Regions from separate parts of the Caballeronia sp. LjRoot31 genome, predicted to be linked through region 2. Evidence: predicted binding sites of a transcription regulator. Region 2 holds the regulator's gene; each other region holds the start of a gene.
The links. The regulator FNR, encoded in region 2, switches genes on or off when oxygen is low (the NO sensors DNR and NnrR bind a similar motif). The targets are predictions, from matches to a motif close to TTGATNNNNATCAA.
Positions count from the first base shown of each region.

Region 1: a site for FNR is predicted at 2,248-2,261, ahead of ACSQ8V_RS30915 (fatty acid desaturase). Genes of this name have one in related genera too.
Region 3: a site for FNR is predicted at 7,926-7,939, ahead of ACSQ8V_RS14145 (Kdo hydroxylase family protein). Genes of this name have one in related genera too.

Region 1 covers NZ_CAXURX020000003.1:471,662-482,248, forward strand. Annotated here, with positions in the region: gene ACSQ8V_RS30900 (hypothetical protein) at 1-669, opposite strand, end outside; gene ACSQ8V_RS30905 (response regulator) at 883-1,233, shown strand; gene ACSQ8V_RS30910 (phytanoyl-CoA dioxygenase family protein) at 1,235-2,113, opposite strand; gene ACSQ8V_RS30915 (fatty acid desaturase) at 2,401-3,474, shown strand; gene ACSQ8V_RS30920 (non-heme iron oxygenase ferredoxin subunit) at 3,501-3,851, shown strand; gene ACSQ8V_RS30925 (NAD(P)/FAD-dependent oxidoreductase) at 3,848-5,101, shown strand; gene ACSQ8V_RS30930 (sugar phosphate isomerase/epimerase family protein) at 5,098-5,967, shown strand; gene ACSQ8V_RS30935 (LacI family DNA-binding transcriptional regulator) at 5,957-6,964, opposite strand; partial or broken gene ACSQ8V_RS30940 (fibronectin type III domain-containing protein) at 8,060-9,747, opposite strand; gene ACSQ8V_RS30945 (response regulator) at 10,030-10,587, shown strand, end outside.
Region 2 covers NZ_CAXURX020000003.1:1,183,848-1,194,434, reverse strand. Annotated here, with positions in the region: gene ACSQ8V_RS34035 (universal stress protein) at 1-195, shown strand, start outside; gene ACSQ8V_RS34030 (universal stress protein) at 236-745, shown strand; gene ACSQ8V_RS34025 (universal stress protein) at 825-1,322, opposite strand; partial or broken gene ACSQ8V_RS34020 (histidine kinase) at 1,447-2,811, shown strand; gene ACSQ8V_RS34015 (response regulator) at 2,808-3,455, shown strand; gene ACSQ8V_RS34010 (response regulator) at 3,637-4,035, shown strand; gene fnr (fumarate/nitrate reduction transcriptional regulator Fnr) at 4,120-4,905, shown strand; gene acs (acetate--CoA ligase) at 5,235-7,208, shown strand; gene atpD (F0F1 ATP synthase subunit beta) at 7,523-9,052, shown strand; gene ACSQ8V_RS33990 (F0F1 ATP synthase subunit epsilon) at 9,049-9,492, shown strand; gene ACSQ8V_RS33985 (AtpZ/AtpI family protein) at 9,489-9,812, shown strand; gene ACSQ8V_RS33980 (N-ATPase subunit AtpR) at 9,809-10,087, shown strand; gene ACSQ8V_RS33975 (F0F1 ATP synthase subunit A) at 10,084-10,587, shown strand, end outside.
Region 3 covers NZ_CAXURX020000001.1:3,173,443-3,184,029, forward strand. Annotated here, with positions in the region: gene ACSQ8V_RS14110 (urease subunit beta) at 1-156, shown strand, start outside; gene ureC (urease subunit alpha) at 179-1,885, shown strand; gene ureE (urease accessory protein UreE) at 1,893-2,663, shown strand; gene ACSQ8V_RS14125 (urease accessory protein UreF) at 2,650-3,330, shown strand; gene ureG (urease accessory protein UreG) at 3,336-3,986, shown strand; gene ACSQ8V_RS14135 (glycosyltransferase) at 4,170-5,381, shown strand; gene waaA (lipid IV(A) 3-deoxy-D-manno-octulosonic acid transferase) at 5,415-6,740, opposite strand; gene ACSQ8V_RS14145 (Kdo hydroxylase family protein) at 6,853-7,737, opposite strand; gene waaC (lipopolysaccharide heptosyltransferase I) at 8,077-9,072, opposite strand; gene ACSQ8V_RS14155 (glycoside hydrolase family 26 protein) at 10,343-10,587, shown strand, end outside.

The DNA of each region.
Region 1 (10,587 bases), 710 kb from region 2:
CACTACTGCATCATCGCGTGCTGAACCGCCGCCTTCTTCAAACGGCGGCTGATGGCGAAAACCCGCGCTGCCGGACACCACCGCAATGATGGCGCCGACCACCAGCGCCGCAAACGAATACCACGTCGCACGGGCAATGCCACGCGCGGCCGTCTGCGCCGTTTGCATCGCGTCCTGCTGCGCATCGGCGCCGGCCGCCGCCGACGCTGCCCCCTCCACCGCTGCCTGCGCCTGCTGCCTGGCGGAATCGGCGAGCGATCCAGGCGGTTGATTACCCGCCGCCGCCCCGACGGTCGCAGTCGTCGCCGCGACGTTACCCGCCACGCTGACCGCCCCGCCAATAATCGATGTCATGCCATAGAGAAGCAGCAAGGTCATCACAGCCCACGCAAGCAAACCGTGAAGCCATCCGAGCACCGGCGCGCAACGCCCCGCAAAGTACGAACCGATAAACACGGCAAGAACGGTTGTAACAATCACCCACACGCCCGAGCCGAATCCAAAGACGCGCCCGGGATTTGGCAGCGACATGGGCGCGAGAAGAGACGCGCCTATCGCGGTCCCCAGCACGCTCATGATCAAATAAACGATCAGCGACAGGATCACGCCGGCTATGACCGCGCCCCACGCGATACGGGGCAAGCCATCTTGAGTAGTCAGGAGTCGCATAGGTGTCCCCTCTGAACGGGAAGTCGATTGTCGAACGGATTGCCGACGACATTGCGCCGGGCAACCGCTCTCTGCAATCGCCGTTCCCACACTTCAGGGTCGGCTCAAGCTGGCATCTTCGTTGCAAGGTGTTAAACACGAACCACGAACGCGCGATCTCGTTCGGTTCATCTGCTTGCAAAGCAGCAACATCCGCTTAATACCGAGGGAATCGTGCACATCCTGTTTATTGATGACCATAAAGATTCAGCCGACGCGTTTGGCGCGATAGCGTCCGGCCTGGGGCACAAGGTTCAAGTTGCGTACGATGGCCACACCGCGATGGAGTTGATCCAGGCGCAGAGTTTCGATGTCGTTTTCTTCGACATCGAATTACCCGACGCCGATGGCCGGGAGCTATGCCGGCGGGTACGCAACGAAGGTGCGTCCCGCGACGCGTGTGTAATCGCGGTCACCGGCAGGACCGATCTTGGGGACAAGGACCTTGAACCGTTCGACGGTTATCTGCACAAGCCGATCAGCGCGGGCGCTTTGGAGCATGCGCTGAAATTCTCGGAAGGCTGAATCAGCGCATGGCGTTTTTTCGACCCTCGGCGTTCGTCGCAACGGCGATCGCATCAAGATTCTGCGGATACGGGAAGTTCAATCCGAGCAACTGCCGCATCGTCGGGCTAGCGTTCTTGACGAACGTTTCGCCGACCATCGTGCGCAAATCTTCCATCGGCTTGACGAATTTCGGCAGGTATTGAATCAGCACCGCGCTGCGATCCTGCGTGCTGTGGTTTGGCATCGCGCAATGCCAGGTCGCACCGAAGAAAACAATCGCGTCGCCGGGCTCCGCTTCCATGCGCTCGCAGCGCTCGAAGAAGGCATCGCCCTCGCCGGGATAACGCAATTCATGCTGCGTGTGCGGCACAAAAGCCGTCGCACCGGTTTGCGCCGTGAACGGATCGAGCGGAATGGTCACTTGCGCGTTGAGTGGAAAACTCGTGTTGATGCCAACGGGAAATGTCGTCGCCGCATGAAAATCCCAGTACGGGTAATCGATATGCGGCTCCTGTCCTGGACCGTCCGGCAAGATCCGGTTCGCTGCGATCGACCCCATGATGAAATCGTCGCCGAGAAAGAGCCGCATGGCCGCGACAATAGCCGGCTGCTCGGCCATCTCCGAAAACACGTCGCCTTTGGCAAGCAGATTCCACACGCGCCGCTGTAAATGCAACCGCTGGTCTTCGGCCGCCTGTCCCTGAAAATGCGTGACCGTCTGCGCGCGATCCTGCGAATGCGCCATCACCACGCGCCGCGCTTCCGCCACCTGCGCTGCGCTGAACACGCCACGAATACGCACCGCGCCCGGTCCTCGCAGCAGCGCTTCAACTACTCCTTCAGGCGTCACCGCGCCGGCTTCCATGCTGTCCACAGCAGTCTCCTTGGGCGAATTCACGCAGCACTCCGGCTGCTAATGCACACAAGCATAGAAGACCGCTTTCGTCAATGCAACGAAAATTTCACACGTTAATTCGGTGGAATTTAATTTCTATTTTAGAAAACCATAGCCGATGCGGCCTGCAGACGTACTTGATGGAAATCCATCATTTTTTTGAGTGAGCAGCAAGCGGTGGTCATCTATCGTTGTCTCAACAAGAAGGCCGCCCGGCGGTCGGACCTGACGGGAAGTGCTCAGACATCGCTTAAACATTGCTTGAAACATTAATAAGCAGGAGACAACCCATGTCCTCGACTCCCGGCGTCAGCGACGGCGATGCGGCCAAGCCCGGCCTCACCGACCCAAAGCTCGATGAGCGTATCGGCCAGCAGTGGTACCAGCCGCGCATTCCCCGCGCCGTTCTGAAAGAGTTGATGAAACGCAGCGACGCCGAAGGCCTCCGCAACTTCGTGCCATGGCTGTTGCTGCTGGTAGCGTCGGGTTGGGTGGCGGCGTTCTGTTGGGGAACGTGGTGGGCGGTGCCGGCCTTCCTGGTCTACGGCACGATCTATTCGTCCAGCGACGCCCGTTGGCACGAACTCGCCCATGGCACGCCGTTCAAGACCCGCTGGCTCAATGACGCCTTCTATCACCTGTCTTCGTTCATGACGATCCGCGAAGGCTACTGGTGGCGCTGGAGCCATGCGCGGCATCACACGCACACATACTTCCAGGAGCGTGATCCGGAAATCCAGGTCGCACGGCCGACGCAGGTCTTGCCGATCATCGTCGATTTCTTCGGACTGCTGGGTAGTTCGCTAGAGATCCGAAAGATCATCCGGCATGCGCTCGGCCGCGTAGATGCCACCACCGACGCATTCCTCCCCGCCACCGAAAAGCCGAAGATGATCTGGTCATGCCGCATCTATCTGCTTGTTGTCATCGGCACGATCGGACTTGCCATCGCACTCCGTAGTTTCCTGCCGCTGATGTTCGTGTGGACGCCCCGTTTTTACGGCGGCTGGCTGCATCAGTTGCTCGGCCTGACGCAGCATGCGGGGCTCGCGGTCAACGTGAAGGACCATCGGTTGAATACACGCACGGTGTACATCAATCCGGTCTTCCGCTTTCTGTATCTGAACATGAACTACCACCTCGAACATCATCTCTTGCCGATGGTGCCGTTCCACGCGCTGCCGCGTTTGCATGAAGTCATCAAGGATCAGCTTCCGCCCGCTTATCCGAGCCTTTACGCGGTGTATCGCGAGATGGTGCCCGCGTTATGGAAACAGCGCTCCGAGCCAGACCATGTGATCGAACGCAAGGTGCCGGTTGAAAGCGGTCCGCACGGAACATTTGCGACCCAGTCGGGCATCTGAACAACTTTAACCACCCGGAGGCTTTTGTGGCCGTTGAAACGAATAACATCGAATGGGTCGTCGCCTGCGCTGCCAGCGAGATCGCCGAAGAAGACGTAATCCGTTTCGATCACGCTGGCGCGAGTTACGCGGTGTATCGGATCGCTGAAGGTTTTTTTGCGTCGGATGGCTGGTGCACCCACGAACGCGCGCATCTCGCCGATGGCTTCGTGCTCAATCGGGAGATCGAATGCCCTCTGCATCAGGGACGTTTCGATATTCCCACAGGCAAGCCCAAAAGCCCGCCCGTCTGTGTCCATTTGAAGACTTACCCGGTGCGCATTGAAGGCGGCGAAGTGCTGCTCGGTGTACCGCCGCAAGCCAAGGCAGCGTCATGAAAAACCGGGCCGCCATGGTGATTATCGGCGCCGGGCAAAGCGGAGCGCGCGCCGCCCATGCGTTGCGCGATAACGGCTGGGACGGCGAGATCACGCTGCTCGGTAACGAAGGGGTTGCGCCTTATGACAGGCCACCGCTCTCCAAGGCCGTTCTGCTCGGTCAGAAAACTACGGCGCAGTGTGCGCTGTATGACGAGACGTTTTACTCCGGGCAACGCATCGACCTGCGTGTCGATGCAAGCGTTCAAAAGATCGACCGCGCAGCGCGCAAGGTGGTTTTGAAGGATGGGCATACCGTCGCCTATCAGCGGCTGCTGATCGCGACCGGCGCGGCGCCGCGTCGCTTGAGCGTGCCCGGTGCGACGCTCGATGGCGTACATGTCTTGCGCACGGCAGCAGACGCCACGAGCATCGTCGGCGAGTTGTTGCCGGAACGGAAGATCGCGATCGTGGGAGCAGGATTTATCGGGCTGGAGATCGCAGCAACGGCCATTGCAAGAGGCTGTGAGGTGATCGTGATTGAAGCGGCAGCCCATGCACTCATGCGCGCCGTGCCGGAGATAGTCGCGGCGTATCTGGTGGAACGGCACAGGCAGATGGGCGTGGACGTGCGTTTCGCCGTGCAGGTCGACCGGATCATTGGATCGACGATGAAACGCGTTACGGGCATGAAGCTCTCGGACGGCACGACCGCCGCGTGCGATTGTGTGATCGTCGGCATTGGCGTGAAGCCGCGCACCGAGCTGGCGGAAGCGGCGGGCATCGACGTAGCAGACGGCATCGCGGTGGATGACACGCTGCGCACCAACGATCCGCACATCTTCGCAGCCGGCGATGTCTGCTCGTTCCCGCACCGGCTGTTCCGCCGGCGCATGCGACTCGAATGCTGGAAGAACGCGGAAGACCATGCGCGCATTGTTGCGCGCAACATGCTGGACCGAGGCGAGACTTACTCCGAAGTCCCGTGGTTCTGGTCCGATCAATACGACATGACCATCCAGATTGCTGGCATGCCCGCGTTCGGCGTGACGACCGTCGTACGTGAGACGAGCGCCGCATCGCGGGTCTTCTTTGTGCTGGATCGCGACGGCGTGCTGGTCGGCGCGAGCGGCGTGGGACAGGCAAGCGAGATCGCGCGTGACGTGCGCGTAGCACAGGAGTTGATTGCGCGGCGTGCGTGCGTTGAACCTTCGTTGCTCTCGGATCGCAGCGTAAAGCTCAAACCTCTCCTTGCCGTGGAGGCACTATGACGCAACGGCTCGACATCTATCAGTCGCTATGGGCAATGGAGCGCCGTCATACCGATGGTCATGAACGTTCACTTGAAGACAACATAGCGATGATCGCGCAAGCGGGTTTCAACGGCGTCAGCGCTTCTTACGCATCGCGCGATGATGTGCGTCGGCTTAGCGGTTTGTTAAGACCGCTCGGCCTGCAAGCAGAAGCACAATGTTTTCCGCGTACGGTCGATGACCTGCAACCGATCCTTGAAATAGCCACCGAGTTCGGCGTGCATCACATCGACTTGCAGCCCGATGTACGCCCACGTCGCCTCGATGGCGCGCTCAAGTTAATCGATGGATGGACGCGACTCGCCGAGCAGGTGGATTTTCCGGTGTATATCGAAACGCATCGGGACCGCATGACAACTGACCTGCATTTCACGCTCGATCTGCTCGATGCCCGGCCGCATCTGAAACTGCTCGGCGACATCTCGCACTATCTGGTCGGACGTGAATTCGCGCTGCCCGTGTCCGATGAAAACCACGCGGACATGCACCGGATTCTCGACCACTCGTGGGCATTTCACGGCCGCGTCGGGAGCCGTGAACAGGTGCAGATAGAGATCTCATTCGAGCCTCACCGGATCTGGGTTGACCTGTTTCTCGACTGGTGGCGTTACGGCTTTGCGTCGTGGCAACGGCGCGCTGGTCCTGACGACACGCTGGTCTTCACGTGCGAACTCGGACCCAGGCCTTATGCAATCATCGGCCGCGATGGCAACGACACGACCGACCGCTGGGCCGAATCGCAGTTGATGCGCGACTGGATTCGGGAACTCTGGAATGGCCTGAGCCGCCAGGAAAAATCCGCGCCGTTAGCGCCTAGTCGCTGAGCGGAAGGTTTTCACGTAACAACACCGTGACCGGAATTTGCTGCGGCAACGCCACGCCGGGATCGCGATGATAGTGCCGCAAGATGATTTCGATGGAACGCATTGCTTCGGCGGCCGGATTCTGGTCAAGCACCGCGTCAAGCGTTCCTTCAATGAGCAAGCGCCGCGAAATGTCGTTGAGTTCGTGGCCGACGAACACTGTCGAGCGAACGCGGTCGAGCGCCTGGAGCGCCGCGCCGACGCCTTCATCGCCGACTGAAATGTTGTAGATCCCGCGCAGGTCGGGATAACGCCGGAAGGCGTCGCGAGTGAGGCTTTCGGTGACCGCCGATTGCTCGCGGCTCTCGACGGTCTCCACGATGTCGCAGTTAGGGAAACGCCGCCGCAGTACCGAACGGAAACCGCTTTCGCGTTCTTCGTGGCCGAGGAAATCATGCATGCCCGTCATCACGAGCACCTTGCCTCCCGCATCGCCGAGAAAGCGGCCCATCAGCTCGCCCGCGACGCGTCCGGCGCCGCGATTGTCGATACCCACGTAAGCCAGCCTTCCCGTTCCCGGCAGGTCGCTGGCGAGCGTGACGACCGGCATCGCGCGGCTGACCAGGCGCAGTGCCGCCGTGATGTCGGGATGCTCATACGCGACGATGATCAGCGCGTCGGCCTTCTGCGTCGCGCGGCTGATGGTCTCGACCACGCGCGCCGGTTCGAGGTTATCGAAGTAGGTCACTGCGCAGATCACGCGCTGCGCTTCGAAGGTCTTCTGGGCAATTTCAAAACCCTGCTTGAGATAGACGTAATACGGCGCAACGGGTTGTTGCAAAAGGATTGCTATGCGCAGCCATCGCACCGATACCGCGTCGAGCGCCCGATCGATCTTGAGCTTGCGCGCCCATTCGAGCACGCGCCGTTCCTTCTCGCGGGAGACGCCGCCGCGGCCGTTGAGCACGCGATCGACGGTTGCTTCGCTGACGTCGGCGGCCTTGGCGATGTCGGCCATGCTCGTTTTGCGGCGGTTGGTCGGGTCGGGCATGAGCCTTATACGGTTTAGGGGATGAACCACGGGACTGGCCTGATGATCGCACTCGCCAATGGTGTTAGTGGTCGGGGTTTATGCCGAGGTGGTCGGTTCTGGGGTTAGCGGTCTGAGTCTATGCTGGGTTGGTGCTTTCGGCCGTGGTGGTCTGCGAGAGTCGGATTTTCTCTTTATCACTATTAGCCACTGTGCGTGGCGGCACGTCATTTCTTTGTCCAAAGCGACAAAGAAACGAAGCAAAGAAAGCGCTTTAACCGCTCTACCCTAAGTGTCCACAGCGTTCAGTTTCTATTCATAGGTGCCCCAAAAGCACGGTGCTCGCCAGAGCGAAGGATGTTTGAACCCCTCCTTCTCCGAACACGGATACCCACACGCTTCGCCACCAGTGATTGAACCTGCCCAAGGGGCACCCCGCGCTATCCGCGGACAACCTCCCTCCAAATCAGTACGCGCCTCGAACCTCGTCGCCAACCCGCCAGGAAACGAGGCCGCAAAGATGCGGACGGCCGTAACCGACGAAAATAGCTGTACAGAACGCGCGGCCAATTCACAAAAACTGAAGCAGTAAACACGAACACGCATCAGGCTGTGGCCTACGAATACGGTCGCGCAGACCAGGTAGCTAACCCGCGAAGAACCGCAGCCGTAAATACCTGTAAGGCCGTGCGGGTTCCTTAGCAATTGTGCTTGCCCGAGAGCGTACGGGGCGAAGCGTGTTCGTGTCAGGATTCGCGAGAAGGAGGGGTTCACACATCCGTCGCTCTGGCGAGCACCGTGCTTTTGGGGCACCTATGAATCAAAACTGCACGCTGTGGACACTTAGGGTAGAGCGGTTAAAGCGCTTTCTTTGCTTCGTTTCTTTGTCGCTTTGGACAAAGAAATGACGTGCCGCCACGCACAGTGGCTAACAGTGATAAAGAGAAAATCCGACTCTCGCAGACCACTAACATGGAAACCACCACCCCGGCACTGGCCCCCGACCACCCCAGCATAAACCCCAACCACTACCCCTTAGCCCCTAAGAACCCGCACAAACCCCAAACCCGAGTGCGAACGAAATCACCCCGGCCGCGTCTTCGAAAACGTGATGGTTTCGAACAATTCGTAAGTCGCAGTCGGCGTCTGGTCGGCGCCGGGCGCGTGATAGTAGTTCATCGTAATGGTGGTCTTGTCACCCGGCTTCCCCGGATCATGATCAAACACGGCAATGCCGTAACCCGTACCGGTATCACGCTGCGCCGACCAGATCGCGTCCTCCAGCGCATCGGCGGGCTGACGCACGAACGTATTCACCGCGGTCCCCGCTACCGGCCGGTTAGGCTTGGTAAACACCTTTGCCTGCACTTTGCCCGTTCCAGCGTCCAGCCCATAGACATCCAACGGCGCACTCGTGCCGCCACCACCCAGGATCAGGTGGATCGTGCCCTGACTCGTATCGAAGGCGCCATCAGCGGGATTCGACGTAACGACCGGCCGAGGCTGCAACGTATCCACCGGTTCGCCCGTCAAGGCGTCCATGCCCGCATGGTGATTGCATCCACGCACAGGGAAGCTGCGTTCGTAGTCATGGTCATGGCCGCAGAGTACGAGATCCACGCCATAGCGGTCGAACAAGGGCAGCCATGCCTCCCGGATACCCTTGTCGGAGCCATTTTGCCAGTCTTCGATGAAGTCAGCGCGTCCTGATGCATCTGGACGACGATCCAGTCGATATCCTTATCCGCGGCCGCCCGGCGCAATGTCTCCCCTAGCCAGCGCGTCTGCTCGCCGCCGCTGTAGCCACGAATGTAGAGCGATGTCCCCGGGGCGATCGGCGGCTTGCCCGTACTTGCCGCCGGCATCAGCGGGCTCGGACCCGCGACGAAAGCAGCCGCGTCCTGATAGATCACATCGTCGGCATCGAGCGAGACGAACAGCACGGAACTCACACGAAAGCTATACCAGCGACCGGGAAAACGCGTGCCGTTCTCCGGCAGCGTATAACGCGCCAGATACGATTCGAGGCCCTGCTCGCCGTTGTTGAATTCCACTTCATGGTTGCCCGGGCAAGGCATCCAGGGGCGATTGGCAGCCGAAGTCTGCGCATTGTTGCCGAAGTCACGCCATACCTCGGGCTGATGCGCCGGGTTCAGGTTGGCATAACAGAGGTCGCCGTTGAGCAAGTGAAACAGCGGCTGGAACCGCTCCACTGCCTGCACGGCAAAGCGGCTCTGCGGCGACGAGAGCACCCAGCCGGTATTCGGCGTGGCGAGGTCGCCATAACTGGTCCAGCGAAACGGGGCACGGCCGTGCGGGGCAGTCTGGAAACTCGCCGTGAAGGGGTGAGCCACGTTGCTGTCGTTGTCGGCGGTGACTTCGTACTGGTAGTTGACCGCGGGTTTCAGTCCATGAAGGCGCGCGTGATACGTGCAGACAATCTCGCCGTTGAGTCCATCGGTATAAGTGCGCTGAATGCCATGCACCGTCATCCTCGTCTCGCCGGCACGGCCAAAGCGTACTCTCGGATTGACCGCCGGGGCCAGCGAGGCCCACGAGATCACCACCTCGGCCGACGGCTCCTTGCCCCACGTCAGATGGATTTGCTCGGGCGTGCCGTCCGGGCTCGCCGCAGCGGCCCGGCTAGCTGAAGCCAGACCGCCCGCAGCCGTTGCCAGTCCGGATGCACCGGCAAGCTTGAGAAAACCACGCCGCGAAACACTCGCGCCCTGCTCGGCCGACGGAAGATCGTCAATGTTCTTGTTGGACATGTCTGGTGTTCCAGTCCTTGAGAGGATAAGCCAGCGAAAGGCATCCACGGCGGCGCAGAGAGCAGACCGGCCCGAAGCACTCCATTATTGCCAGATGTGTTTACCAGGCCATGACATGGTCGCGGTAATTCGTTTTCGGCGTGAAATCTGTATTATCCCGCCAGCGGTTGACGTGGCATTTCCCGCTGGCTGGACACCACCGAACGTGGTGCCGGGGTATCCCACTCACGCTAATCATTCGGTCGAACCGCGCTTTTTGCGCATTAAATAACAGGGACAAAAATGCCCGAGCATACTGCTGTCGACCAGCGTGGCTTTCGCCGCATAATTCGTCGCAACATTGCGTTGCCGATCGGCGCAGGCTTGACCACCGCCGCGGTATTCGTCGCCCTGCTGTTCTATCTGCTGTCGGCCATGGACTGGCTCGACCATTCAGAACGCGTGGTCGCGGATAGCAACGATCTGATCAAGATCGCCGTCGATCGCGAGTCCGGCATGCGGGGCTACCTGATCACCGGCGACGAGTCTTATCTCGCGCCTTATGAACTCGGTCGAGCCAGTTTCGCCGCGAAGCTGGCCACGTTGACCGATCTCGTCAGCGACAACCCGCCGCAAATCGAACGTCTGAAACGTATCGGCGCGCTGGAGGCGCAATGGGACGGGATTGCCGGACAGCTCATTACCCTGCGTCGTTCGAACCAGGATTTCCAGGGCATCATGCGCACCGGCAAAGGGAAGCTTGAGTTCGATGAAATGCGCCGTGAGTTCAACACGTTCATGGATGTCGAATTGAACCTGCGCTGGGAACGCACGACGACGGTCAGACGCGTCACCATCACC
Region 2 (10,587 bases):
GCCGAAGTCGCGGCAATCGACGGCGTCAACGACGTACCGATGGGCGACATGCTGATTTCGCGCGCGTCGGACCTGGGTGCCGATCTCATCGTCATGGGCGCGTATGGCCACTCGCGCTGGCAGGAACTCGTGATGGGCGGCGCGACGCGCACCATGCTGGAGTCCATGCCCGTACCCGTATTGATGTCGCATTGATGTTGCTTTAGAACCAGGTTTAGAACCAAGGAGATTCTTCATGTACAACCGCATTCTCGTTCCTATCGATGGCAGCGAAACGTCAGAACACGCCCTCGACGCCGCCCTGGAACTCGCTCACGAACACGACGCGGAACTCAAGCCGGTTTATGTGGTGGACGTGCCGCAATTGATGTATTCGGGGCCGGCCTGCGACCCGTCGCTCGTACGCGAAGCTTTTGTCAAAGAGGGGGCGCTAGTGCTGGCCGACGCGGCCGCCAAGATGCTGCGCGCGGGTGTCAAAGGCTCGACGCTCGTCGTTGAAGTCGATCCTTTGGGTGACGATATTGCCCAAAGGATCACGGCCGCCGCGAAAGATTTCAGCGCCGATCTCGTGGTCATGGGCACGCACGGGCGGCGCGGCTGGCGCAGGCTCGTGCTGGGCAGCGTGGCCGAGCGTTTCTTGCGGATTTCGACCCGGCCAGTGCTGCTGGTACCGCTGAATTCCGCGGAAAAAAAGGAACCGCGCAAAGCGAGCAGCACGCCGGACGTTGCCGACGCGTCTTTATAAGCGTCTTTATCAGTAAGGGCGGGACCGTCCCGGTCCGGCCCGACGCATGAGCGCCACATGAGCGCCGCCGGTCGGGCCGTTAGGGAATGCGCCAGAGCGCGAGTGCCGCACCGTGTTCATCGTCGCGCTGATCGTCACGAACGGTGAGGACCGGAACATGACTCGAACGCAAAACTGTTTCCGCGACGCTGCCGATCAAATGCCGGCGCGTGCCACGCGGTCCATGGGTCCCCATCACGATAAGATCCGCTTCGAACGCCTGGGCCGCTTGCATGAGGGCGCCCGGGATGCTTGCGCCGTGTGCATCAATGATCTGAGTAATGCAGCGTACCCCGCTGCGATCGCACAAGTCGCGCACATGATCGAGCTGCCAATGCGCGCCGCTATCGGCCGCCTCGCCCGCCTCTTCTCTGGCCTCTTCTCCGATAACCCCGCCCACAAGATCACAAAAGTCGTGCGAGACAACGCACGCCACCATCAACTCCGCATCGACGACCTGCGCCAGCTTGAGCGCCTCTTCAAGTGCAAGGCGCGCGCTGACGCTGCCGTCGAGCGCTACCAGAATTCGTTTGTACATGACCCGCTCCCCGGATGTCCTTCATGCTTCAGTGTCCGTGTGCAGGCCCGCCGGCCACTTGATCCACATCAATTCACGCGGCCGGGGGTATGCCGCACAAATCACGTCCGGCGCGGCACGGTATGATCCGCACAACCGCCCGACCCTGGCGGCACGCATTTCCCCCTTCCCCGGAGACCCCATGTCCGCGCCACGGCGTAACACGGCATCGCAGACCGCATTGCAGCGCGGCGCCAGCCGACAGACCCGCCTAACGGGCATGGTTGGCATGGCCGGTGCCCTCCTGTTCACCGCGAGCGCCGCCTTCATGGCGTTCAGGCGCCACGGCGCGAAGGCCGCGAAAGCCGCAAACGCCGCAAACGCCGCGACACCGGCTTCAACACGCCTTGACGAGGCGCGACTGCGCGGCATCATCCGCTCGTCGATGGAGGCGATCATTACCATCGACGAAAACCAGCGAATCGTCATGTTCAACCCAATGGCCGAACGTCTGTTCGACTGCCCGGCCGCCGACGCGCTCGGTACTTCCCTTGCCCGCTTCGTTCCCGAGCGCTTTCGCGCCGGTCACGAAGCGCATGTGCGCCAGTTCGGCGTCACCGGCGTGTCCGACCGGCAAATGGGCGGGCGGCGCATCCTGTACGGCCTGCGCGCGACCGGGGGTGAGTTCCCGCTCGAAGCATCGATCTCCCAATTCGGCGATGAAACCGGCAAGCTTTACACGGTGATGCTGCGCGACATCAGCGCGCAAGTCGACGCTGAACGCTCGCTGCAGCGCTCGCACGAGGAACTGCGGGAGCTCTCCGCGAATTTGCTGAGTATCCGCGAGGAAGAAAAGTCCCGTATTGCAAGGGAGTTGCATGACGACCTGGGCCAGCAATTGACCGCGCTGAAAATGGATATCTCCTCGCTCGAACTTAGCCCCGGAACGGACGCCGAGGCGCGCGCGCAATTGCGCGGCATGCAGCGCCTGATCGACGCAACCGTCGCCTCGATGCGCCGGATAGCCGCCGACCTGCGCCCGGTGATGCTCGATGACCTGGGCCTGGTCCCGGCCATCGACTGGCTGGCGATCGACTTTACGAACCGCTACGGCATTGACGTCGAGCGGCGGATCGACGCGAGGCACACCATTTTCAGCCGCGACGGCGCAACCGCCGTGTTCCGGATCGTGCAGGAGGCGCTGACCAATGTGGCGCGTCATGCGCAAGCTACCCATGTCAATCTGGCGTTGTATCTGGAAGGTGAGCGCTGCATCCTGCGCATTGCCGACGACGGCATAGGCGCACATGGGCGTGCCGACGCCGGGCGCAAGTCGTTTGGTCTTATCGGCATCCGCGAACGGGCGCACGGGCTGGACGGGTCGGTCTCGATCGAGTCCGGCATCGGACAAGGGTTTGCTGTGACCGTGACATTCCCGCTGGCGACCTTGCAACAGGACGAGCCTTTCTCCAGCAATCCAGAAAACACCGAGGAAGAACCGCTGCAATGACCCGAGTATTGATCGCCGATGACCACGCCCTCGTACGCGACGGGCTACGCCATATCCTGCTGAGCGCGAATGGCCTGGAGGTCGCTGGTGAAGCCAGCGACGGCGCTTCCACCATGGCGATGATCCGCGCCACCCCAGCGGACGTGCTGGTCCTCGACCTGTCGATGCCCGGCAGGAACGGCGTCGAACTGCTCAAGCAGATCAAGGACGAGAAACCGTCGCTGCGCATCCTGGTCCTGACAATGCATGCCGAACAGCAATACGCGGTGCGTGCGTTCAAGGCGGGGGCATCGGGGTATCTGACCAAGGAAAGCGCGAGCGCTGAACTGGTCACGGCCGTGAGCAAAGTCGCGGCAGGCGGCGTGTACGTCAGCCTCGCGATGGCCGAGCGGCTCGCACAAAGCCTGAACGATCCGGCCGACGACCTGCCGCACCGGCGGCTTTCCGACCGCGAATTCGAAGTATTCCGGCGGATCGCGGCGGGTGAAACGATCACGCAAATCGCCCAGGCGCTGTCGGTGAGCGCCAAGACGGTCAGCACGTACAAAACGCGCATCCTCGAAAAAATGCAGATGCCGCACGACACCGCGCTGGTCCGCTATGCCATGCGCCACAAGCTCTTCGACGACGACTGCGACGCCTGAAAGATCGCCTAAAAACGCGCCTGAAAGCCCGAATACCCCCGCCCAATACGCTTGGCGCCAGCGTGTAGTCCGATCCCTACAGCCCTTCCAAAACCCCTACATCATGTCTGGCCGCTCGCCGATTTTATTTTGAGATAGCCTCGAACATACTTCGAGGCATGAACTCAAACGGTTGCGCTCCATGCTGAAGATCTTCCTCGTCGATGACTCGGGCCTTGTGCGCCGCCGCCTCTCTGCCCTGATTGGCGCGCTGGACAGTGTGGTGATCGTGGGCGAGTCCGAAGAAGCGGACTCGGCGCTGGGGTGTATCCGCATGACCCGCGCCGATCTCGTGATCGTTGACCCGCATCTGGCGGGTGGCAGCGGCATGGAGATCGTTGAATCACTGGCGCGCGCCACGTCGCCTGTCCTGACCATGGTGTTGACCAATCATTCGGGACCGGCATTTCGTGCTGCTTGCCAGCGCGCCGGCGCAAGCTATTTCTTCGACAAGACCGGCGAGTACGAACTGGCCCGCGACACCATCGTGCGACTGGCCAATAAGCACCGCCGCGAGCGCATACGCTGCGAGCCGGCATGACCGTCTCTCACTCGTTGCGCGCCCGATCCGCACAGCTCCTCAGTCCATCCATTCAGTGATCGTCCGACTCTTCTGGAGACAGGCATGACCTCAGCTATCGCTTGCGCGCCCGCCGCTTCAACCTCGACGCCTTTTGCTTATCTGGCACGCTCCTCCACCACGAGTTCGCCGCCACCGGGCGCTCGTGCGGACACGAACTGCTCCGCTTGTTCGTTGCACTCCATCTGCATGCCGCCTCTCCTGAGCGCGACCGAGCTGGCGCGGCTCGACGCGATTGTCTGCTCCACGCGGCTTGTACGACGCGGCGAGACGCTATACCGCGCCGGCGACAAGTTCAAAAGCATCTACGCCGTGCGTGTCGGTTGCTTCAAGACGGTCATCACGCATCGCGACGGCCACGAGCAAGTCACCGGGTTTCATATTGCAGGCGAACCGCTCGGACTCGACGGCGTATGCTCCGATGAACAGAATTGCGATGCAATCGCGCTCGAGGACAGCAAGGTGTGTGTCATCCCGTTCGACTTGCTGGAGGACCTTTGCCACGACGTGAAGGCCATGCAGCAGCACGTGCATCGCATGATGAGCGGCGAGATCGTGCGTGAATCCGGGCTCATGATGATGCTCGGCACCATGACCGCCCAGCAGCGCGTTGCGGCGTTCCTGCTCAACCTGTCGTCGAGAATGAAAACGCGCGGCTACTCTTCCGCGGAATTCAATCTGCGGATGACACGTGAAGAGATTGGCAGCTATCTCGGGCTGAAACTCGAGACCGTGAGCCGGATGTTCTCCAAGCTGCAGCACGCAGGGGTGATCGATACAAACGGCAAGCAGGTACACATTCTCGACAGCGAGAAGCTTGCCGGGGTTTAAGCGAAGCAAACGGACGTGCCCATGGAATTTCATATCGACCCGGCCGCTTTCGGCGATGCTGATCGTGCCGATGATGGACGATCTGATCACGCAGCGTAGGTGAAGCCATGGCGCTGACCTGTCCGCTTGACTTGTATCAATGAGATATCCACTGGACATCTCATAGTCGGATAACGTCGGATAGCGGCCACGCTTTTTCGACAAGCGCATGGGGTGCCCATCCTGCTGCGTCATGGGGTCATCAAGAGCCCTTCATCAAGAACCCCTTGTCAACCGACGATCCTTGTTGGCTCGCCGATCTCACGATCCATGATTAAAGCGAGGAGACCATGTCTACCATCGAATCGACCCCTCTCGTCCCTGCCCAGGAGATTGCTCCGGCAGGCCGCAGCGCGATTGAAAGCATGGACGCTTATCGCGCGCTCGTGGCTGAGGCGGGCCAGGATCACGAAGCGTTCTGGGCACGCCTTGCGCGCGAGCATTTGACCTGGCGCCGTCCGTTCACGCAGATTCTCGACGACCGGGACGCACCGTTTTACAAGTGGTTCGAAGACGGCGAACTGAATGCGTCGTACAACTGCCTCGACCGCAATCTGGCCGCCGGCAATGCGAACAAGACCGCGATCATCTTCGAGTCCGACGACGGCAAGGTTTCGAACATCACGTATCAGGCGTTGTATCACCGGGTATGCCGGCTCGCGAATGCACTGCGCGCACGCGGCGTGAAGAAAGGCGATCGCGTCGTCATCTATCTGCCGATGTCAGTCGAAGGGGTTGTCGCGATGCAGGCCTGCGCGCGCATCGGCGCACCGCATTGCGTCGTGTTCGGCGGCTTTTCCGCGAAGTCGCTGCATGAGCGCATAACGAACGTCGGCGCGGTAGCAATCATCACCGCTGACGAGCAGGTTCGCGGCGGCAAGACACTGCCGCTGAAAAGCATTGTGGACGACGCGCTTGCGATGGACGGCACGGACGCCGTGAAGACCGTCGCCATCTATCGGCGCACGGGTGGCCGGATTCCATGGATCGGCGGCCGCGATGCATGGCTGCATGAACTGGAGCACGCACAGCCGGATACCTGCGAGCCCGAATGGGTGAGCGCCGAGCATCCACTGTTCGTGTTGTATACGTCCGGGTCCACCGGCGCGCCGAAGGGTGTGCAGCACAGCACCGGAGGCTATCTGCTGTGGGCTGCGGTCACCATGAAGTGGACCTTCGATATCAAGCCTGACGATGTCTTCTGGTGTACCGCCGACATCGGCTGGATCACGGGGCATACGTACATTTGTTATGGGCCGACCGCCGTTGGCACGACCCAGATCATTTTCGAAGGCGTGCCGACCTATCCGAACGCGGGCCGTTTCTGGGACATGATCGAGCGCCACAAGGCGACGATTTTCTACACCGCGCCGACTGCCATCCGGTCCCTCATCAAGAGCGCTGAAGCGGATTGCGCGGTGCATCCGGAAAGCTTCGACCTGAGCACGTTGCGCATCCTCGGCACGGTCGGTGAACCCATCAACCCGAGCGCGTGGACGTGGTATTCGGAGCATGTCGGCGGCGGGCGGTGCCCCGTGCTCGATACGTTCTGGCAGACCGAAACAGGCGGTCACATGATTACGCCATTGCCAGGCGTTACACCACTCGTGCCTGGTTCCTGCACGCTGCCGCTGCCCGGCATAGATGCCGCGATCGTCGATGAAACCGGCAATGAGGTCGCGAACGGGCAAGGCGGAGTGCTGGTCATCCGCAAGCCCTGGCCGTCGATGATCCGCACCGTCTGGGGCAACCCGGAGCGCTTTCGCAAAGGCTATTACCCCGACGAACTGGGAGGCAATCTGTATCTCGCCGGAGATGGTGCGATTCGCGACCCCGACACCGGCTATTTCACGATCACCGGCCGCGTTGACGATGTACTCAATGTATCGGGTCACCGCATGGGCACGATGGAAATCGAGTCGGCCCTGGCATCTTGCCCGCTGGTCGCCGAAGCGGCGGTCGTTGGCCGCCCCGATGAAACCTTCGGGGAAGCCATCGTTGCATTCGTCGTGCTGAAAGGTCCACGGCCCGCCGGTGCCGACGTGAAACGTATCGCCAACGAATTGCGCGCATGGGTCGGCAAAGAGATCGGTCCAATTGCAAAACCAAAGGAAATCCGCTTCGGCGATGCGATGCCGAAAACGCGCTCCGGAAAGGTCGTGCGCCGGATGTTGCGCTCGGTCGCGAGGGGCGAAGCGGTTTCGCAAGACACGTCGACCATTGAAAATCCGCAGGTGATCGCGCAGTTTGCCGACCCTGCGTAAGGTGTCGTGAGCGCCATGACCGGTATGGGCGGCACGGTGCCCATACCGGTCGCATACCCCTCCATGCGCTTGATTCAAATCAACCGTCCGGGCGTGCCTGTGGATACAGTTGACTCTCGCCGGCGCTATTCATCCTATGTTGGCAGCAGTCCAGATGCGCTTCGTGTTCGGACCGCCACGCGCACTTCACATTGACGGCAAACAACGCGATGCACGCGCTTTTCAGTTGCGTGACAGCAGCCCCGCCTGAAGGAAGCAAATTGAATACTCGCTACCCAGTCGCCACCCTTGACAACCCTCCACCAACGGGCGGCATGGAGAAGGCGGGTCCGGTCGAACCGCTGCCAAGCCTCGCCGGCCAGACGAGTGTCGAGCCCGCGCCCGCTGCCCCGGTGGAAGGACCCCAGGGCCGCGTAGTCGCGGTACGGGGTGCGATCGTGGATGTCGCTTTCGATAACGCCCCGTTGCCGCTGATTGAAGAGTCGCTTTCCATCTTCACCGATCGCGGACCACCGATCATCGCGGAAGTGCAGGCTCATCTGGATGAACGCACGGTGCGCGCGCTGGCGTTGCAGTCGACCAACGGGCTAAATCGCGGGACGGCCGTGCGTGCATCTGGCGGGCCGATCCTCGTGCCGGTGGGGGAAGCCATGCTCGGACGCCTGATCGATGTCACCGGCACGCCGGGAGACCGCGGCGCACCTTTCGCCGACGACGTCCCGCGCCGCCCGATTCATCGCGCCCCGCCGCCGTTTGCGTCGCAGAGCGCGGCCACCGAGATCTTCTGGACCGGGATCAAGGTCATCGACTTGTTGACCCCGCTCGCGCAGGGCGGCAAGGCCGCGACCTTCGGCGGCGCCGGGGTGGGTAAAACCGTGCTCGTGATGGAGCTCATCCATGCAATGGTCGAACGCTATAAAGGCATCTCGGTGTTCGCCGGGGTCGGCGAGCGTTCAAGGGAAGGCCACGAGATGCTGCTCGACATGCGCAATTCCGGCGTGCTGCCGCGTACCGTGCTGGTCTACGGCCAGATGAACGAGCCGCCCGGCGCGCGCTGGCGGGTGCCGTTGACCGCGCTCACCGTCGCCGAATACTTTCGCGATGAACGTCACCAGAACGTGCTGCTGCTCATGGACAACGTGTTCCGGTTTGTCCAGGCCGGCGCAGAGGTCTCAGGCCTGCTTGGCCGGCTGCCGTCGCGGGTTGGTTACCAGCCGACGCTCGCAAGCGAAGTGGCCGCGCTGCAGGAGCGCATTGTGTCGGTCGGCGGCGTGTCGGTTACCGCGATCGAAGCCGTCTACGTTCCGGCGGACGACTTCACCGATCCGGCCGTGACGACCATCGCGGCGCATGTGGACAGCATGATCGTCCTGTCGCGCTCGATGGCCGCCGAGGGCATGTATCCCGCCATCGATCCGATCGCTTCGTCGTCCATCCTGCTTGACCCGGCTTTTGTCGGCGACGAGCATGCTGCGGTCGCCATCGAAGTGCGCAAGACCATCGAACATTATCGGGAACTGCAGGACGTGATCTCGTTGCTCGGTGTCGAGGAACTCGGCGTGGACGATCGTCGCATCGTTGGACGGGCTCGCCGCCTGCAGCGCTTCCTGAGCCAGCCATTCACCGTCACGGAGGCGTTTACAGGCGTGCCCGGCCGCTCCGTCGCGGTTGCCGATACCATCGCCGGCTGCAAGGCGATCCTCGCCGGCGAGTGCGACACCTGGCAGGAAAGCTCGCTCTACATGATCGGCACACTCGATGAAGCCCGCACTCGCGAAGCGGCGTCGTCAACGCCGCCTGAGAACGCGAACATCAAGACCGCAGCGGGGCATGTCGAACCATGAGCGCGCTCCTGCATTTGACTATCGCCACGCCGGCGCGCGTGCTGTTCGACAGTACCGAAGTCGTCGCGCTACGCGCCGAGGACGCTACCGGCAGTTTCGGCATTCTGCCCGGCCATGCAGCGTTCCTGACCGTGCTCGCGCCGTCCGTGCTGCGATGGCACGAGGCTGACGGCATCGAACAGTTTTGCGCCGTGAAGGAAGGCGTGCTGCGCGTGTCGGGCGGACACGAGATATCGATAGCGTGCCGCGAAGGCGTGATGGGCACGAGCGGCACATCACTCGAGGTACTTGAGGCGCAAGTCGATGCCGCGCGCGCGGCGCAGCTCGATACAGTGCGGCGCGCCCGCGTAGACGAAACGCGTCTTCATGCGCAAGCCGTGCGGCAGTTATTGCGGTATCTGCGCCCGGGCGCGGGACCGGCGGACGGAGCAGGACCGTGACTCAGCCCTCGCCTGACGATATCGATTCCAAGCGTGACGCCGACCGCATGGCGCATGCCGCACAGCAAGCCGTGCGGCGCGAACGTGAAGCGCGGGAAGAGCCGGAACCATCGCTTGGAACCCGCCTCGGTCAGATCGGCATTCTCGGCTGGACCATCGTCGTGCCGACGCTGCTTGGGCTGGTGATCGGCCACTGGCTCGACCGGTACTTCAACACCGGCGTGTTTTTCTCGGCGCCGTTATTAATGGCAGGTGCCGCCGTCGGACTGTGGTCTGCGTGGAAGTGGATGCATCGGCAAACCCGGGGAGATCGGCAATGACACATCACTTACCACTCGCAGCCCAGATCGTGATTGGTGTGAGTGTCGGCCTCGCGGCCGGCGCGCTCCACTTCGCCACCTTGCGCTGGAACGTCCGGTTGCTGATCGCCGGCACGCCGGCCAAGGCAATCGGCCTGCAACTCTTGCGCCTCGCCGGGGTGGCGGTTTTATTCGGTATCCTGGCGAAACTGGGCGCGTGGCCGTTGCTATGCGGCGCGGCCGGGTTGCTGCTGGCGCGCGGCTTTGTTCTGCGACGCGTCCAGGTGACGCCATGATCGCCTCGCCGCTCGTCACTGCCACCCTGTTCCATATCGGACCGATCGACGTATCATCGCCGGTCGTGGCGACGTGGGTCATCATGGCCCTGCTCGCTGGCGGCGCCGCGTGGTACACGCGCCGCTTGTCGCTCACGCCATCGAAAGTACAGACGGTGCTCGAACTGCTGGTCAGCACAATAGACGACCAGATTCGCGACACCATGCAAGCCGAGCCCGAGCGTTATCGCTCGCTGGTCGGCACGCTCTTTCTGTTCATTCTGGTCAGCAACTGGTCTTCACTCCTGCCCGGTGTCGAGCCCCCCACCGCTCACGTGGAAACCGATGCCGCGCTGGCCCTGATCGTATTCTTCGCGACCATTTTCTACGGCATCCGCACGCGCGGCCTGGGCCGTTACCTCGCCACCTTTGCCGAACCCACGTGGATCATGATCCCGCTCAACGTGGTCGAGCAGATCACGCGGACCTTCTCGCTGGTCGTGCGTCTGTTCGGCAATGTG
Region 3 (10,587 bases), on a different contig from region 2:
TTCGAACGCGACAAGGCGAGAGGCTTTCGGCTGAACATTGCATCGGGTACGGCCGTGCGCTTCGAGCCCGGCCAGGAACGCACGGTCGAACTCGTGGCGCTAGCGGGCGATCGCCGGGTCTACGGCTTCAACGGCCTCGTCATGGGTCCGCTTTGATCTCAACTTCAGGATTATCGAAATGACGCTACGCATCGGACGCCGCGCCTACGCGGAGATGTTCGGCCCGACCACCGGCGACCGCGTGCGTCTCGCCGATACCGACCTGCTGATCGAAGTCGAACGCGACTTCACGACGTACGGCGAAGAGGTCAAGTTCGGCGGCGGCAAGGTGATTCGCGATGGCATGGGCCAGTCGCAACGCGTGCATGCGGACGTGGTCGATACCGTGGTGACGAACGCGCTGATCCTCGATCATTGGGGCATCGTGAAGGCGGATATCGGTATCAAGAACGGGCGCGTGTTTGCGATCGGCAAGGCGGGCAATCCGGATATCCAGCCGGGCGTGAACATTGCAATCGGCGCGGCCACCGAGGTCATTGCCGGCGAAGGGATGATCGTGACGGCGGGGGGTATCGACTCGCATATTCACTTCATCAGCCCGCAGCAGATCGATGAAGCCATAGCTTCAGGCATCACGACAATGCTCGGCGGTGGCACCGGCCCCGCGACCGGCACGAACGCGACGACCTGCACGCCGGGGCCGTGGCATCTCGAACGCATGCTGCAAGCCGCCGATGGTTGGCCGGTGAACCTTGGCTTTCTCGGCAAGGGCAACGTGAGTTTGCCCGCGCCGGCGATTGAACAGATCAAGGCTGGCGCTATCGGCTTGAAGCTGCATGAAGACTGGGGTACGACGCCCGCGGCTATCGATAACTGCCTGTCAGTTGCCGACGATACCGACACACAAGTCGCCATCCACACTGACACACTGAACGAAGCGGGTTTTGTGGAAACGACCGTGGCCGCGTTCAAGGGCCGCACGATCCACACGTATCACACCGAAGGCGCGGGCGGCGGTCATGCGCCCGACATCATCAAGGTCTGTGGCGAGTCGAACGTGCTGCCTTCATCGACGAATCCTACTCGTCCGTACACCATCAATACGCTCGATGAACACCTCGACATGCTGATGGTCTGTCATCACCTCGATCCATCGATTGCGGAAGATATCGCGTTCGCCGAATCGCGGATTCGACGCGAGACGATTGCTGCCGAAGACATCCTTCATGACCTGGGCGCGTTGTCCATGCTGTCCTCTGATTCGCAGGCGATGGGGCGTGTGGGCGAGGTTGTCATGCGAACCTGGCAGACCGCGCACAAGATGAAAACGCAGCGTGGCGCGTTGCCGGAAGACTCATCGCGCAACGACAATTTCCGCGCGAAACGCTACATCGCCAAGTACACGATCAACCCGGCGATCACGCATGGCATCGCGCATGAAGTGGGTTCCATCGAACCGGGTAAATGGGCCGACCTCGTCTTCTGGGAGCCTGCATTCTTCGGCGTGAAGCCGTCAATGATCCTGAAAGGCGGCATGATCGCGGTCGCGCAGATGGGTGACCCGAACGCATCGATCCCGACACCGCAGCCGGTGCATTATCGCGAGATGTTCGCGACTCGCGGCGGCGCGTTGGGAAAGACCTCTCTGACCTTCGTCTCGCAGATGGCGCTGGACGACGGTATCGGCGAACGGTACGGATTGAAGAAGCAAGTGGTCGCGGTGAAGAATTGTCGGAACATATCGAAGGCCGACATGGTTCACAATGCGTACAGGCCGTCCATTACCGTCGATCCGGAAACGTATCAGGTTGTAGCCGACGGCCAGTTGCTCACCTGCGAGCCGGCAACCGTTTTGCCGATGGCGCAGCGCTACTTCCTTTTTTGAGACTTTCATGCGCACGATCGATAAACGTATCGAAGCGAAACTTGCCGCACCGCTGATCAAACGCGCGCCTACCTTGACCCTTGCCTTCGATGACCGCTGCAAGAGCCGCCTGGCCGCCACGCTGGATAACGGTGAGGAAGTGGCACTGGTGCTGCCGCGCGGAACGGTGCTGCGCGATGGCGACATGCTCGTTGCCGATGATGGCGGCCTCGTGCGCGTGATCGCAGCGCCGCAAGATGTGCTGGTTGTACACGCCCACGATCCTATTACGCTGACGCGCGCCGCGTACCACTTGGGCAATCGGCACACGCCGGTGGAAGTGGCCGCGGGACAGTTGAAACTGGAAGCTGATCCCGTGCTGGAAGACATGCTCAAGCGTCTGGGCGCGCATGTGGATCACGCGACGGCGCCGTTCCAACCAGAGACCGGCGCGTATGGCGGCGGCCACAAGCATGGCCATGACGAGACGTTTGTAGAGGACTATGCGCTCGCGCAAAAGGTCTTCGATGAACATCATGGGCACTCGCACGATCATGGGCACGAACATGACCATGCGCACGGCGCAGGCCACGATCATGGCGACCATTCGCAGTGCGCGCATGGGCACGACCACGCCGCTCACGGCCAAGGCCATGACCGCGGCGACCATTCGCAGTGTTCGCATGGGCACGCGGACCACGAAGCGCATGACCACGCCGCACACGCTCATGGCAAAGACCATGACCACGAAGGCCACGACCACGATCATAACCACGACCACGGTCATGCGCATCGCTGAACTCACCGCCCTGCTTCATCTGGCGTCGCCGGCATTGCCTATCGGCGCGTTCAGTTACTCGCAGGGTCTTGAGTCGGCGATAGAACATGGCTTGATCCACGATGGCGACAGCGCCCGCGAATGGATCGCAAGCGGGCTGACCAATGTGCTCGCGCGCGGCGAGTTGCCCTTCCTCGCGCACCAGATGACCCGCTGGCGCGATCACGATGCAGCCGGACTCGCCGTCGCCGATGAAGAATTCCTCGCCAGCCGCGAGTCCTCGGAATTGCGTCGCGAGACGCAGCAGATGGGCTGGTCGCTTGCGCAGTTGTGCACGCAGCTTGAATGGGGCGACGCCGCGCGTTTAGCCACGTTAAACGCCATCAAACCGATCTCGCAGCCGACCGCATTCGCCTTCGCCGCCTATGCCAACGATGCCGCCACCGACGCCGCCCTCGCCGCCTACGCGTTCTCCTGGGTCGAAAACCAGGCCGCTGCAGCGTTAAAAGCCGTACCGCTAGGCCAGATCGCGGGGCAGCGGATCATCGTTGCGTTGCGCGTTGCTATCGATACGGCTGTGGAAAAAGCGCTCGACACATCGCCTGGGGAAATCAACACCTTCGCGCCGCAACTCGGCATTCTCTCGGCGCGCCACGAATCACAATATTCACGCTTGTTCCGCTCTTAAAAAACATGAACGCACCCGTCTATTCCGCCGCCGCCCGCCGCTCCAAGAAACTGCCGCCCTTGCGCGTGGGCGTGGGGGGTCCGGTCGGCTCGGGCAAGACCACGCTGCTCGAAATGCTCTGCAAGGCGATGCGCGAGAAATACGACCTCGTCGCGATCACCAACGACATCTACACTAAAGAGGATCAGCGCCTGCTAACGGTGGCGGGCGCGTTGCCGGCCGAGCGCATCATGGGCGTGGAAACGGGCGGCTGCCCGCACACGGCGATCCGCGAAGATGCGTCCATCAACCTGGAAGCCGTCGACCAGATGATCGAGCGTTTCCCTGATGCGGATATCGTGTTCATCGAGTCGGGTGGGGATAATCTCGCGGCCACCTTCAGCCCGGAATTATCGGACCTGACTATTTACGTGATCGATGTCGCCGGCGGCGAAAAAATTCCGCGCAAGGGTGGTCCGGGCATCACGAAGTCCGACCTGCTGGTCATCAACAAGATCGACCTTGCACCGTATGTCGGCGCAAATCTCGACATCATGGCCTCCGATGCCAGGAAGATGCGCGGAGAACGGCCATTTGTCATGTGCAACCTGAAAGTGCTGGAAGGGCTCGACGTGGTAGTTCGCTTTATCGAAAAAAAGGGACTGCTCGCGCTCTGAGGCCCGGTTTCAGGGCTTGGGAGAAATTGTCCTCAGCCGATCGAGTGCGTTAGCATATCGCCTTGCCCTTTTTTACGGCCATAGGCCCGCTTCCGGAGACCTCTGATCGATAGTCCCGACACGCTTCTAACTCGCGACGCCGCCGTGCGGCTGACCCTGTCGCCCACAGCGTCCTCGACACTCATGGCGCAACCCTCCGGGCGCATCGCGGTGCTGTTTCACATCGCAGATTTCAACGATGGCGGCATCGAATCGTCGTTGATGCAATGGCTGCGGATCTACGACCGCGCGCGCTTCACGGTGACGCTGTCCGTGATGTTTTCGTCCCCCGCGTTCGAACAGCGCTTTCGCGCGCAGGTTCCGGCGGACGTTGGCGTCGAGATTCTCACCGACAAACCCTGGCTCAACGTGTTCCAGGCACGCCGCTATGCGCATCGGCTGAGCAAGCTCGGCCGTGTCGGGCGCGACGTCTTCAATACGCTTGCCGTGCGTCCCTACGTGAAGGCGCGTGTGGCCACACTGGCGCAGCGTCACGACATCATCATCGACTTCGACATGTCGCTGCGCCGTCTGGCTGGCCGCTTTGGCGTGGCGTGGCTCGGCGTGAACCATTTCAGTTTCGATGCACGGCTGGGCGGCCGGCGCCGGAAAATGAAACGGCTGCTCGCGCAATACGGCCGTTACGACGGGATCGCCGCGCTGAACCGCCAAATGGCCGATGAAGCGAGCGAACTGTTCAATGGCCATCTGCGCAACGTGTTTGTGCTGCCGAATGCGATCGATATCGACCGGATTCGCGAGAACGGCGCGGCGGTGGAAACGCCACCGTGTTCCGGGCCGTACATCGTTTCCGTGGCGCGGCTCGACGAGATCCAGAAGGATCACCGGACCTTGCTGCGAGCTTACGCACAGCTTGTCGGGACACAGAATGACGGTGGGGTGCGGGAAGACCTGGTGATTGTCGGCGACGGCGGTTTTCGCGGTGAGCTGGAAGCGCTGGCGGTGGAACTGGGGATCGGGGAACGCGTGCATTTCACGGGGTATCGGAACAATCCGCACGCGGTCGTGGCACATTCGAGTGCGCTGGTGCTCAGCTCGCGTTACGAAGGCATGCCGATGGTTTTGCTTGAGGCGCTGGCGCTTGGCAAGCCGGTGATTTCGACCGATTGCCCGACCGGGCCGCGAGAGATCCTGGACGATGGCCGATTCGGGCTGCTGGTTCCTATCGGCAATGTAGACGCCATGGCAGAGGCGCTGTCGCGGTTGTTATCGGACCACGATCTGCGCGATGGCTTCACGCGTGAAGCGCTGGAACGGGCGCGGGCGTATGGCGTGGAGGCGAGCAATGAGAGGTTTGTTGCTTGCGTGACGCGGATTTTGCAGGAACGCGGGTAGGCAGGGAGGGTTGTTCGCCCCTGCCGCTGAAAATCACGGTTCCTCTGCTGGCGCGCGCAACAACGCCCCCAGCACCGCCACCGTCCTCGCTGTCGCCCCGCGATGCTTCGACGCGAACGCCGACGCCGCCGCGCTCATGGCGAGCCGGCGGGGTTTATCGGTGAAAAGATCACGCAGGCCGCGCGCCAACGCCGCCGGATCGCTCACGCGCAACGCCGCGCCTTCCGTGATCGCATCGTTCGTCGCTTGCGTGAAATTGAAGGTGTGCGGGCCGATCAGCACCGGCACGCCCGCCGCACACGCCTCGATCAGGTTCTGCCCGCCCAGCGGCAGCAAACTCCCGCCAACGAACGCCAGGTCCGATGCCGCGTAATACGCGCTCAGTTCGCCCATCGAATCGCCGAGCAGCACGTTGACGTTCGCAGGCAAAACCGGCGCGGCATCGATTCCCGAACCCGCTGCGGCCGCCCGTCCCGCCCAGGCGGAACGCCGCACATAGGACTGCGCGGCGGCATCGATCAACACGGCGACTTCATCGAACCGTTGCGGATGGCGTGGCACGAGGATCAGCAACGCATCGGGTAGGCGAGCCCGCAAGGTCGTGAACGCCTGCAGCACCAGCGCTTCCTCACCCTCGCGCGTACTCGCCGCCACCCAAACCGGGCGCTCTCCGATCGCCGCGCGCCACGCATGGCCACGCGCGTAGAGTTCGGGCGGTGCGGCCATATCGAACTTCAAGTTACCGAGCACCGTGACGTTGCGCGCACCCAGCGCGCTCAGACGGTCTGCGTCGGACTGCGTCTGCGCCAGCACGCGCGTAAAACCGCCGAACACTTCCCGCGTCGCATTGCCGAACTTCGCCGCGCGCTTGAACGAACGCGCCGACATCCGCGCGTTGGTCAGCACCAGCGGGATATCGGCCCGTTTGCATTCGTCGATGAGCGTCGGCCACACTTCCGTTTCCATCACGATACCCAGCGACGGCCGCCACGCGCGCAAGAACCGCCGCACGAGCGACGGCGAATCGTAGGGAAGATAACTGCGCGAAATCCGATCGCCGTATAGCTCCACGCCGGTCGCGCGGCCGCTCGGGGTCATGTGCGTCAGGAGGATACGGGCATCGGGATGCGCTTGCTGCAACGCTTCGATCAGCGGCTGAGCCGCCCGCGTCTCTCCTACCGACACCGCATGAACCCAGATCAACGGCGCGAGATCGTCAGCTCGGCGAGCGGGGCCAAAGCCAAACCGTTCGCCGATATGCTCGCGATACCCCCGCTCCCGCCGCGAGCGGATCAGCAGGCGCAACACCGCGAGCGGCGCGACGAGCCACCATAACGCGCGATACACGAGCCTCAGCATCGAACGCCCTCGCGGCAAACCGGCAACAATCGCTCACCGCGCACGCGAAAACTCAGGCAAAGGCCCGAACCGGAGCCCGAACCTGCGAAACGTCCCCACCAGGCTGCGGCGCTCAAACCAGCGCCCTGCCTTTCAGGCGTTGCAGGATTCCGAGCGGCGCGCAGTCTGGCTGGGCCATGGCGCTGACAGGGAGGAAGAAGGTTTGCTCGAGCATGTACTGGCCGGACGAGACGGCGTGGGAGGTTTGATCGGAGAAACACACCCACACGCAACCGGGCGGAAACGGCATTTCCTGCTGCGGCGATTTCGCTTGATAGTCGAGATCGGCCTTCATTGCGTCGTGCAGATGGAGCATCAGGTGGTCGTATTCGCTGCGTGGCGTCTTGGTGATATGCAGGAGATTCATGAGCCACGCCGCGCCGGGAACCGGGGCTTGGATTGCTGGCAAGAAGCGTTTTGCCATGTCCTCGAACGGCTCGCCGACGCGCCACACACGCGGCACGCCATCCGGATTGACGTTGGTGAACACGCGCAGGATGCGCTCGCCATAATTCGGCCGCGATGGAAACGCATCAACGTGAAGGCGGCTGTCGTCCTTGCGCCACGACGTCTCGCGCGTTTCGACGCGATGCAGCCGCAGGCTGGTGGGCGCAACCCTTAATTTGCCGCGATATTCAGGGAACAGCCCGTCGACCAGCGAGCGCGCGTTCGCCTGATAGCGCGCGATCAACGCCCGGACGGCGGATTGCGTGACGGCGTCGCCGAGTACACCCGCGAGCGCGCCGCCATTGGGCGCGAGGCTGATGTTCTTGCGCTCGGGGTCGGCGACCTTCGGGTCCAGGAGCGCCCGTTCGCCGCCTTCCACGGTAAACGCCAGACGCGGGAAATACAGGACCTTGCCCCGCTCGACGCCGGCCAGCAACGCCTCGCGCAGCACGGAAAGCTGCTGGCCCTCCCAGTCGGCGGAGACAACTTCAATAATTTGAGATTCGGTCATGTGCATTCGATTTGTTTTGATAAGCCAGTGAGCGGGCCGATTATCGTCAACCGGTTTCAATGGGCTTCAATCGGCTTCAACCAACCTCGATTGGCTTCGATTGACGCATCGGGAAACGTCGCGCCCGGCGAGCGCGGTGCATTTTCGCTCAAACCGGCTGCAAAATTCGCCGCGTGAAAGGCTGGCAGTTGATGGACCTCAAACCGCCGGGTTTCACTTGGCATCGCTTGGCTTCGTCAAACGCGCCGCCGCTTCGTCCCGGCGATTGAGCCGATCCTCCGAACCGAAGCCGCTTCCTTACCGCGCGCGCTGCCCCGATACCGCTGCTGTGCTCATGCATCAAAGCAGCCCGAAGCCTGCGAGGGTCGCTTTGACTTGTTGCAACGTCGGGTGCTGACTTGCGCTACCCAGATTCACCACGCGCGGCGACCAGTAACCGCCGGTGCGCCAGGCGGTCGAGAAATTGTACAACTCGATGGTCGGCCGCTTCAGGGCTGCCGCGATGTGCACAAGTCCCGTGTCCACGCCCACCGTCGCCGCCGCGCCGTCGATCAAACCGACGACGGCCGGCAGCGAGAGTTTCGGCGGCACGACCGCTGCTGCGCCGAACTCTTTTGCCAGTTTGTCGCTGGTTTCGCGTTCGGTTTCGCTGCCCCATGGCAGCACGATCGATACCCCGCGCCGTATCAGTGTCTGTCCGAGTTCGATCCACGCGGTGTCGGGCCATTGTTTATCGGCGCGGGACGTGGCGTGGACGAACACCACGTATGGCACGGGCAGGTTCAGCCCCGCCTCCGATAACGCCAGCGCGGCGCGGCGGGTATCCATGCCGAATGTGATGGCGTCGGTGGCTTCGGGGCGCGGATCGCCTAGCGCGGCCGCGACGAGTTGCCGGGTGCGCTCGACCACGTGCGTGCGTGGTTCGATGGGCACGCGTTTATCGTAAAAGAAACGAACGGGCCATTCGTAACCGGCGCCGTCGGTGCGGTTGCCCAGGCCGACCAGCGTACCGCGTGCCCAGCTTGCCACCCATGCGGTTTTGATGAGCCCTTGACAGTCGATGACCAGGTCGTATTTTTCCGCGGCCAGTGTGCGGCGGAAGCGTTGGATTTCGCGCCAGTTATCGAGGGAAAAGAGGCGTTTGCGCCATCGACGTAGCGAGAACGGGATGGCGCGGCGTACGCCATCGACGAGTTCGACGAGATCCGTGAAGCTCTCTTCGACTAGCCAGTCGATCTGGGCGTCGGGGTGGAGACGACGGATATCGGCGATGGCCGGCATGTTATGGACGACGTCGCCTAGAGACGACACCCGGACAATCAAGATCTTTTGCACGCTGGACACGGTGAGCGTCGTCGGATTGGACGGCGCGTGAGTAATCTGAGATGGGCGATTTTAGCGCGGGTCGCGGTGCGAGACGAACGATTGTTCCACGACCGTCGCCACCCGTCCTCCTTCCGGACGAATTAACCGCGTCTACGTCCACACCGCCCTCAAACCATTGGTCCCTGCGCTGTTGCTCGACATGGTTGTCGATGCCACGAAAAATGCGGCACAAGCCAACAACCTCGTGGCTCGCAGCCCTCTCTAACGTTGATTCGTTGATTCTGGATAAATTAGGAATGTTAAATAAAGATTGAATGCCCAACCTATCCTAAACCAGCATACGGGAACTCGTTCCCGATTCCAGTGATTATCGTGCCGTCCGCGCATTGAACAGCAAGCGAACATCATAAAGAGAATGAATAAACCACCGCGCTGCGCAAAACACTTTTAAATATTTTATTCACGCGTATTAGTCCGCTCGGCAGTAATCCGGGCGAAGAAAATCGAATCGATCGCCGAGCGTTTTGATGCAGTAAGCGCTTAACGGCACTCGGTTTTTACCTAAAATAAAAATGATTCAATTTTGATACACGCATCACGATCGTATAAATTAATTAATCCGATAAAAACATTAAATATGACGAATAAACACCATGGCATAAGGCTTGACGGGGCCTATTGTTCTTCTTTATTTATATGAACAAACAAAATTACCGATTAATAGTCATACGTTACAGTGTGTTACGTCTTTTTTTACTGCTAAAAACGTTTCGTTTGTGTAACATTCAATCCGACGAGTAGGACATGACAGACGTCCTCAAGTCGCGGTGTTTCCGCCGTTGGATGTAGAGGCGGTCCAGCAAGTCCTCCCTCCTGAGTCATTTCCTGTCGAGTTCCCTGCAGGGCTCATGGGGGCACGTTTGCCCAGTTCAGGTTCATCGCTACCATCAGGCGATCATTTAAATGAAAGCTCCTTCGTTACCCAGCTATAGAACTTATTCTGTTGTACTAAATGTGAGCACCAAGCGCGCCCCGGTGGACATTTGCGCGCCAAGAGCAGCGCCGTCTCGGCATGCAAGGCTTCAGCAGTTGGACCGCGATGCTCGCCGTGTTCGGTATGACCCTCGGTATCACCTCCGCCATCGAAGGGCAAGAATCGCTCTCCACGAAGAGCCGTCCTCGATCGCGCCACGCGCGGCCGCCGGATCAAACATCTTCCCTTTCATAAATTGCTTCGTCGAGGCTTCTCGACAGTCCTTATTCATTGTGGAGTAGTCCCATGAGATTCCAAAGAGCGGCGCTTGCGTCGCTGATGGCATTTGTCTGCATTCTTTCCGCATGTGGCGGCGGTAGCGATAGCGATAACGCGTCGAATGCTGCAGCAGTAGATAACCACGCTCGTAGTCGTGGGAATGGCTCCGGCACTTCGGGAAGTGGTTCGACAGGATCTACCACAACAAGTGGTTCGGGTGGAACTACCACACCACCTGCCTGGTGGCTGGCGAATTATTGCGGTGAGCCTGG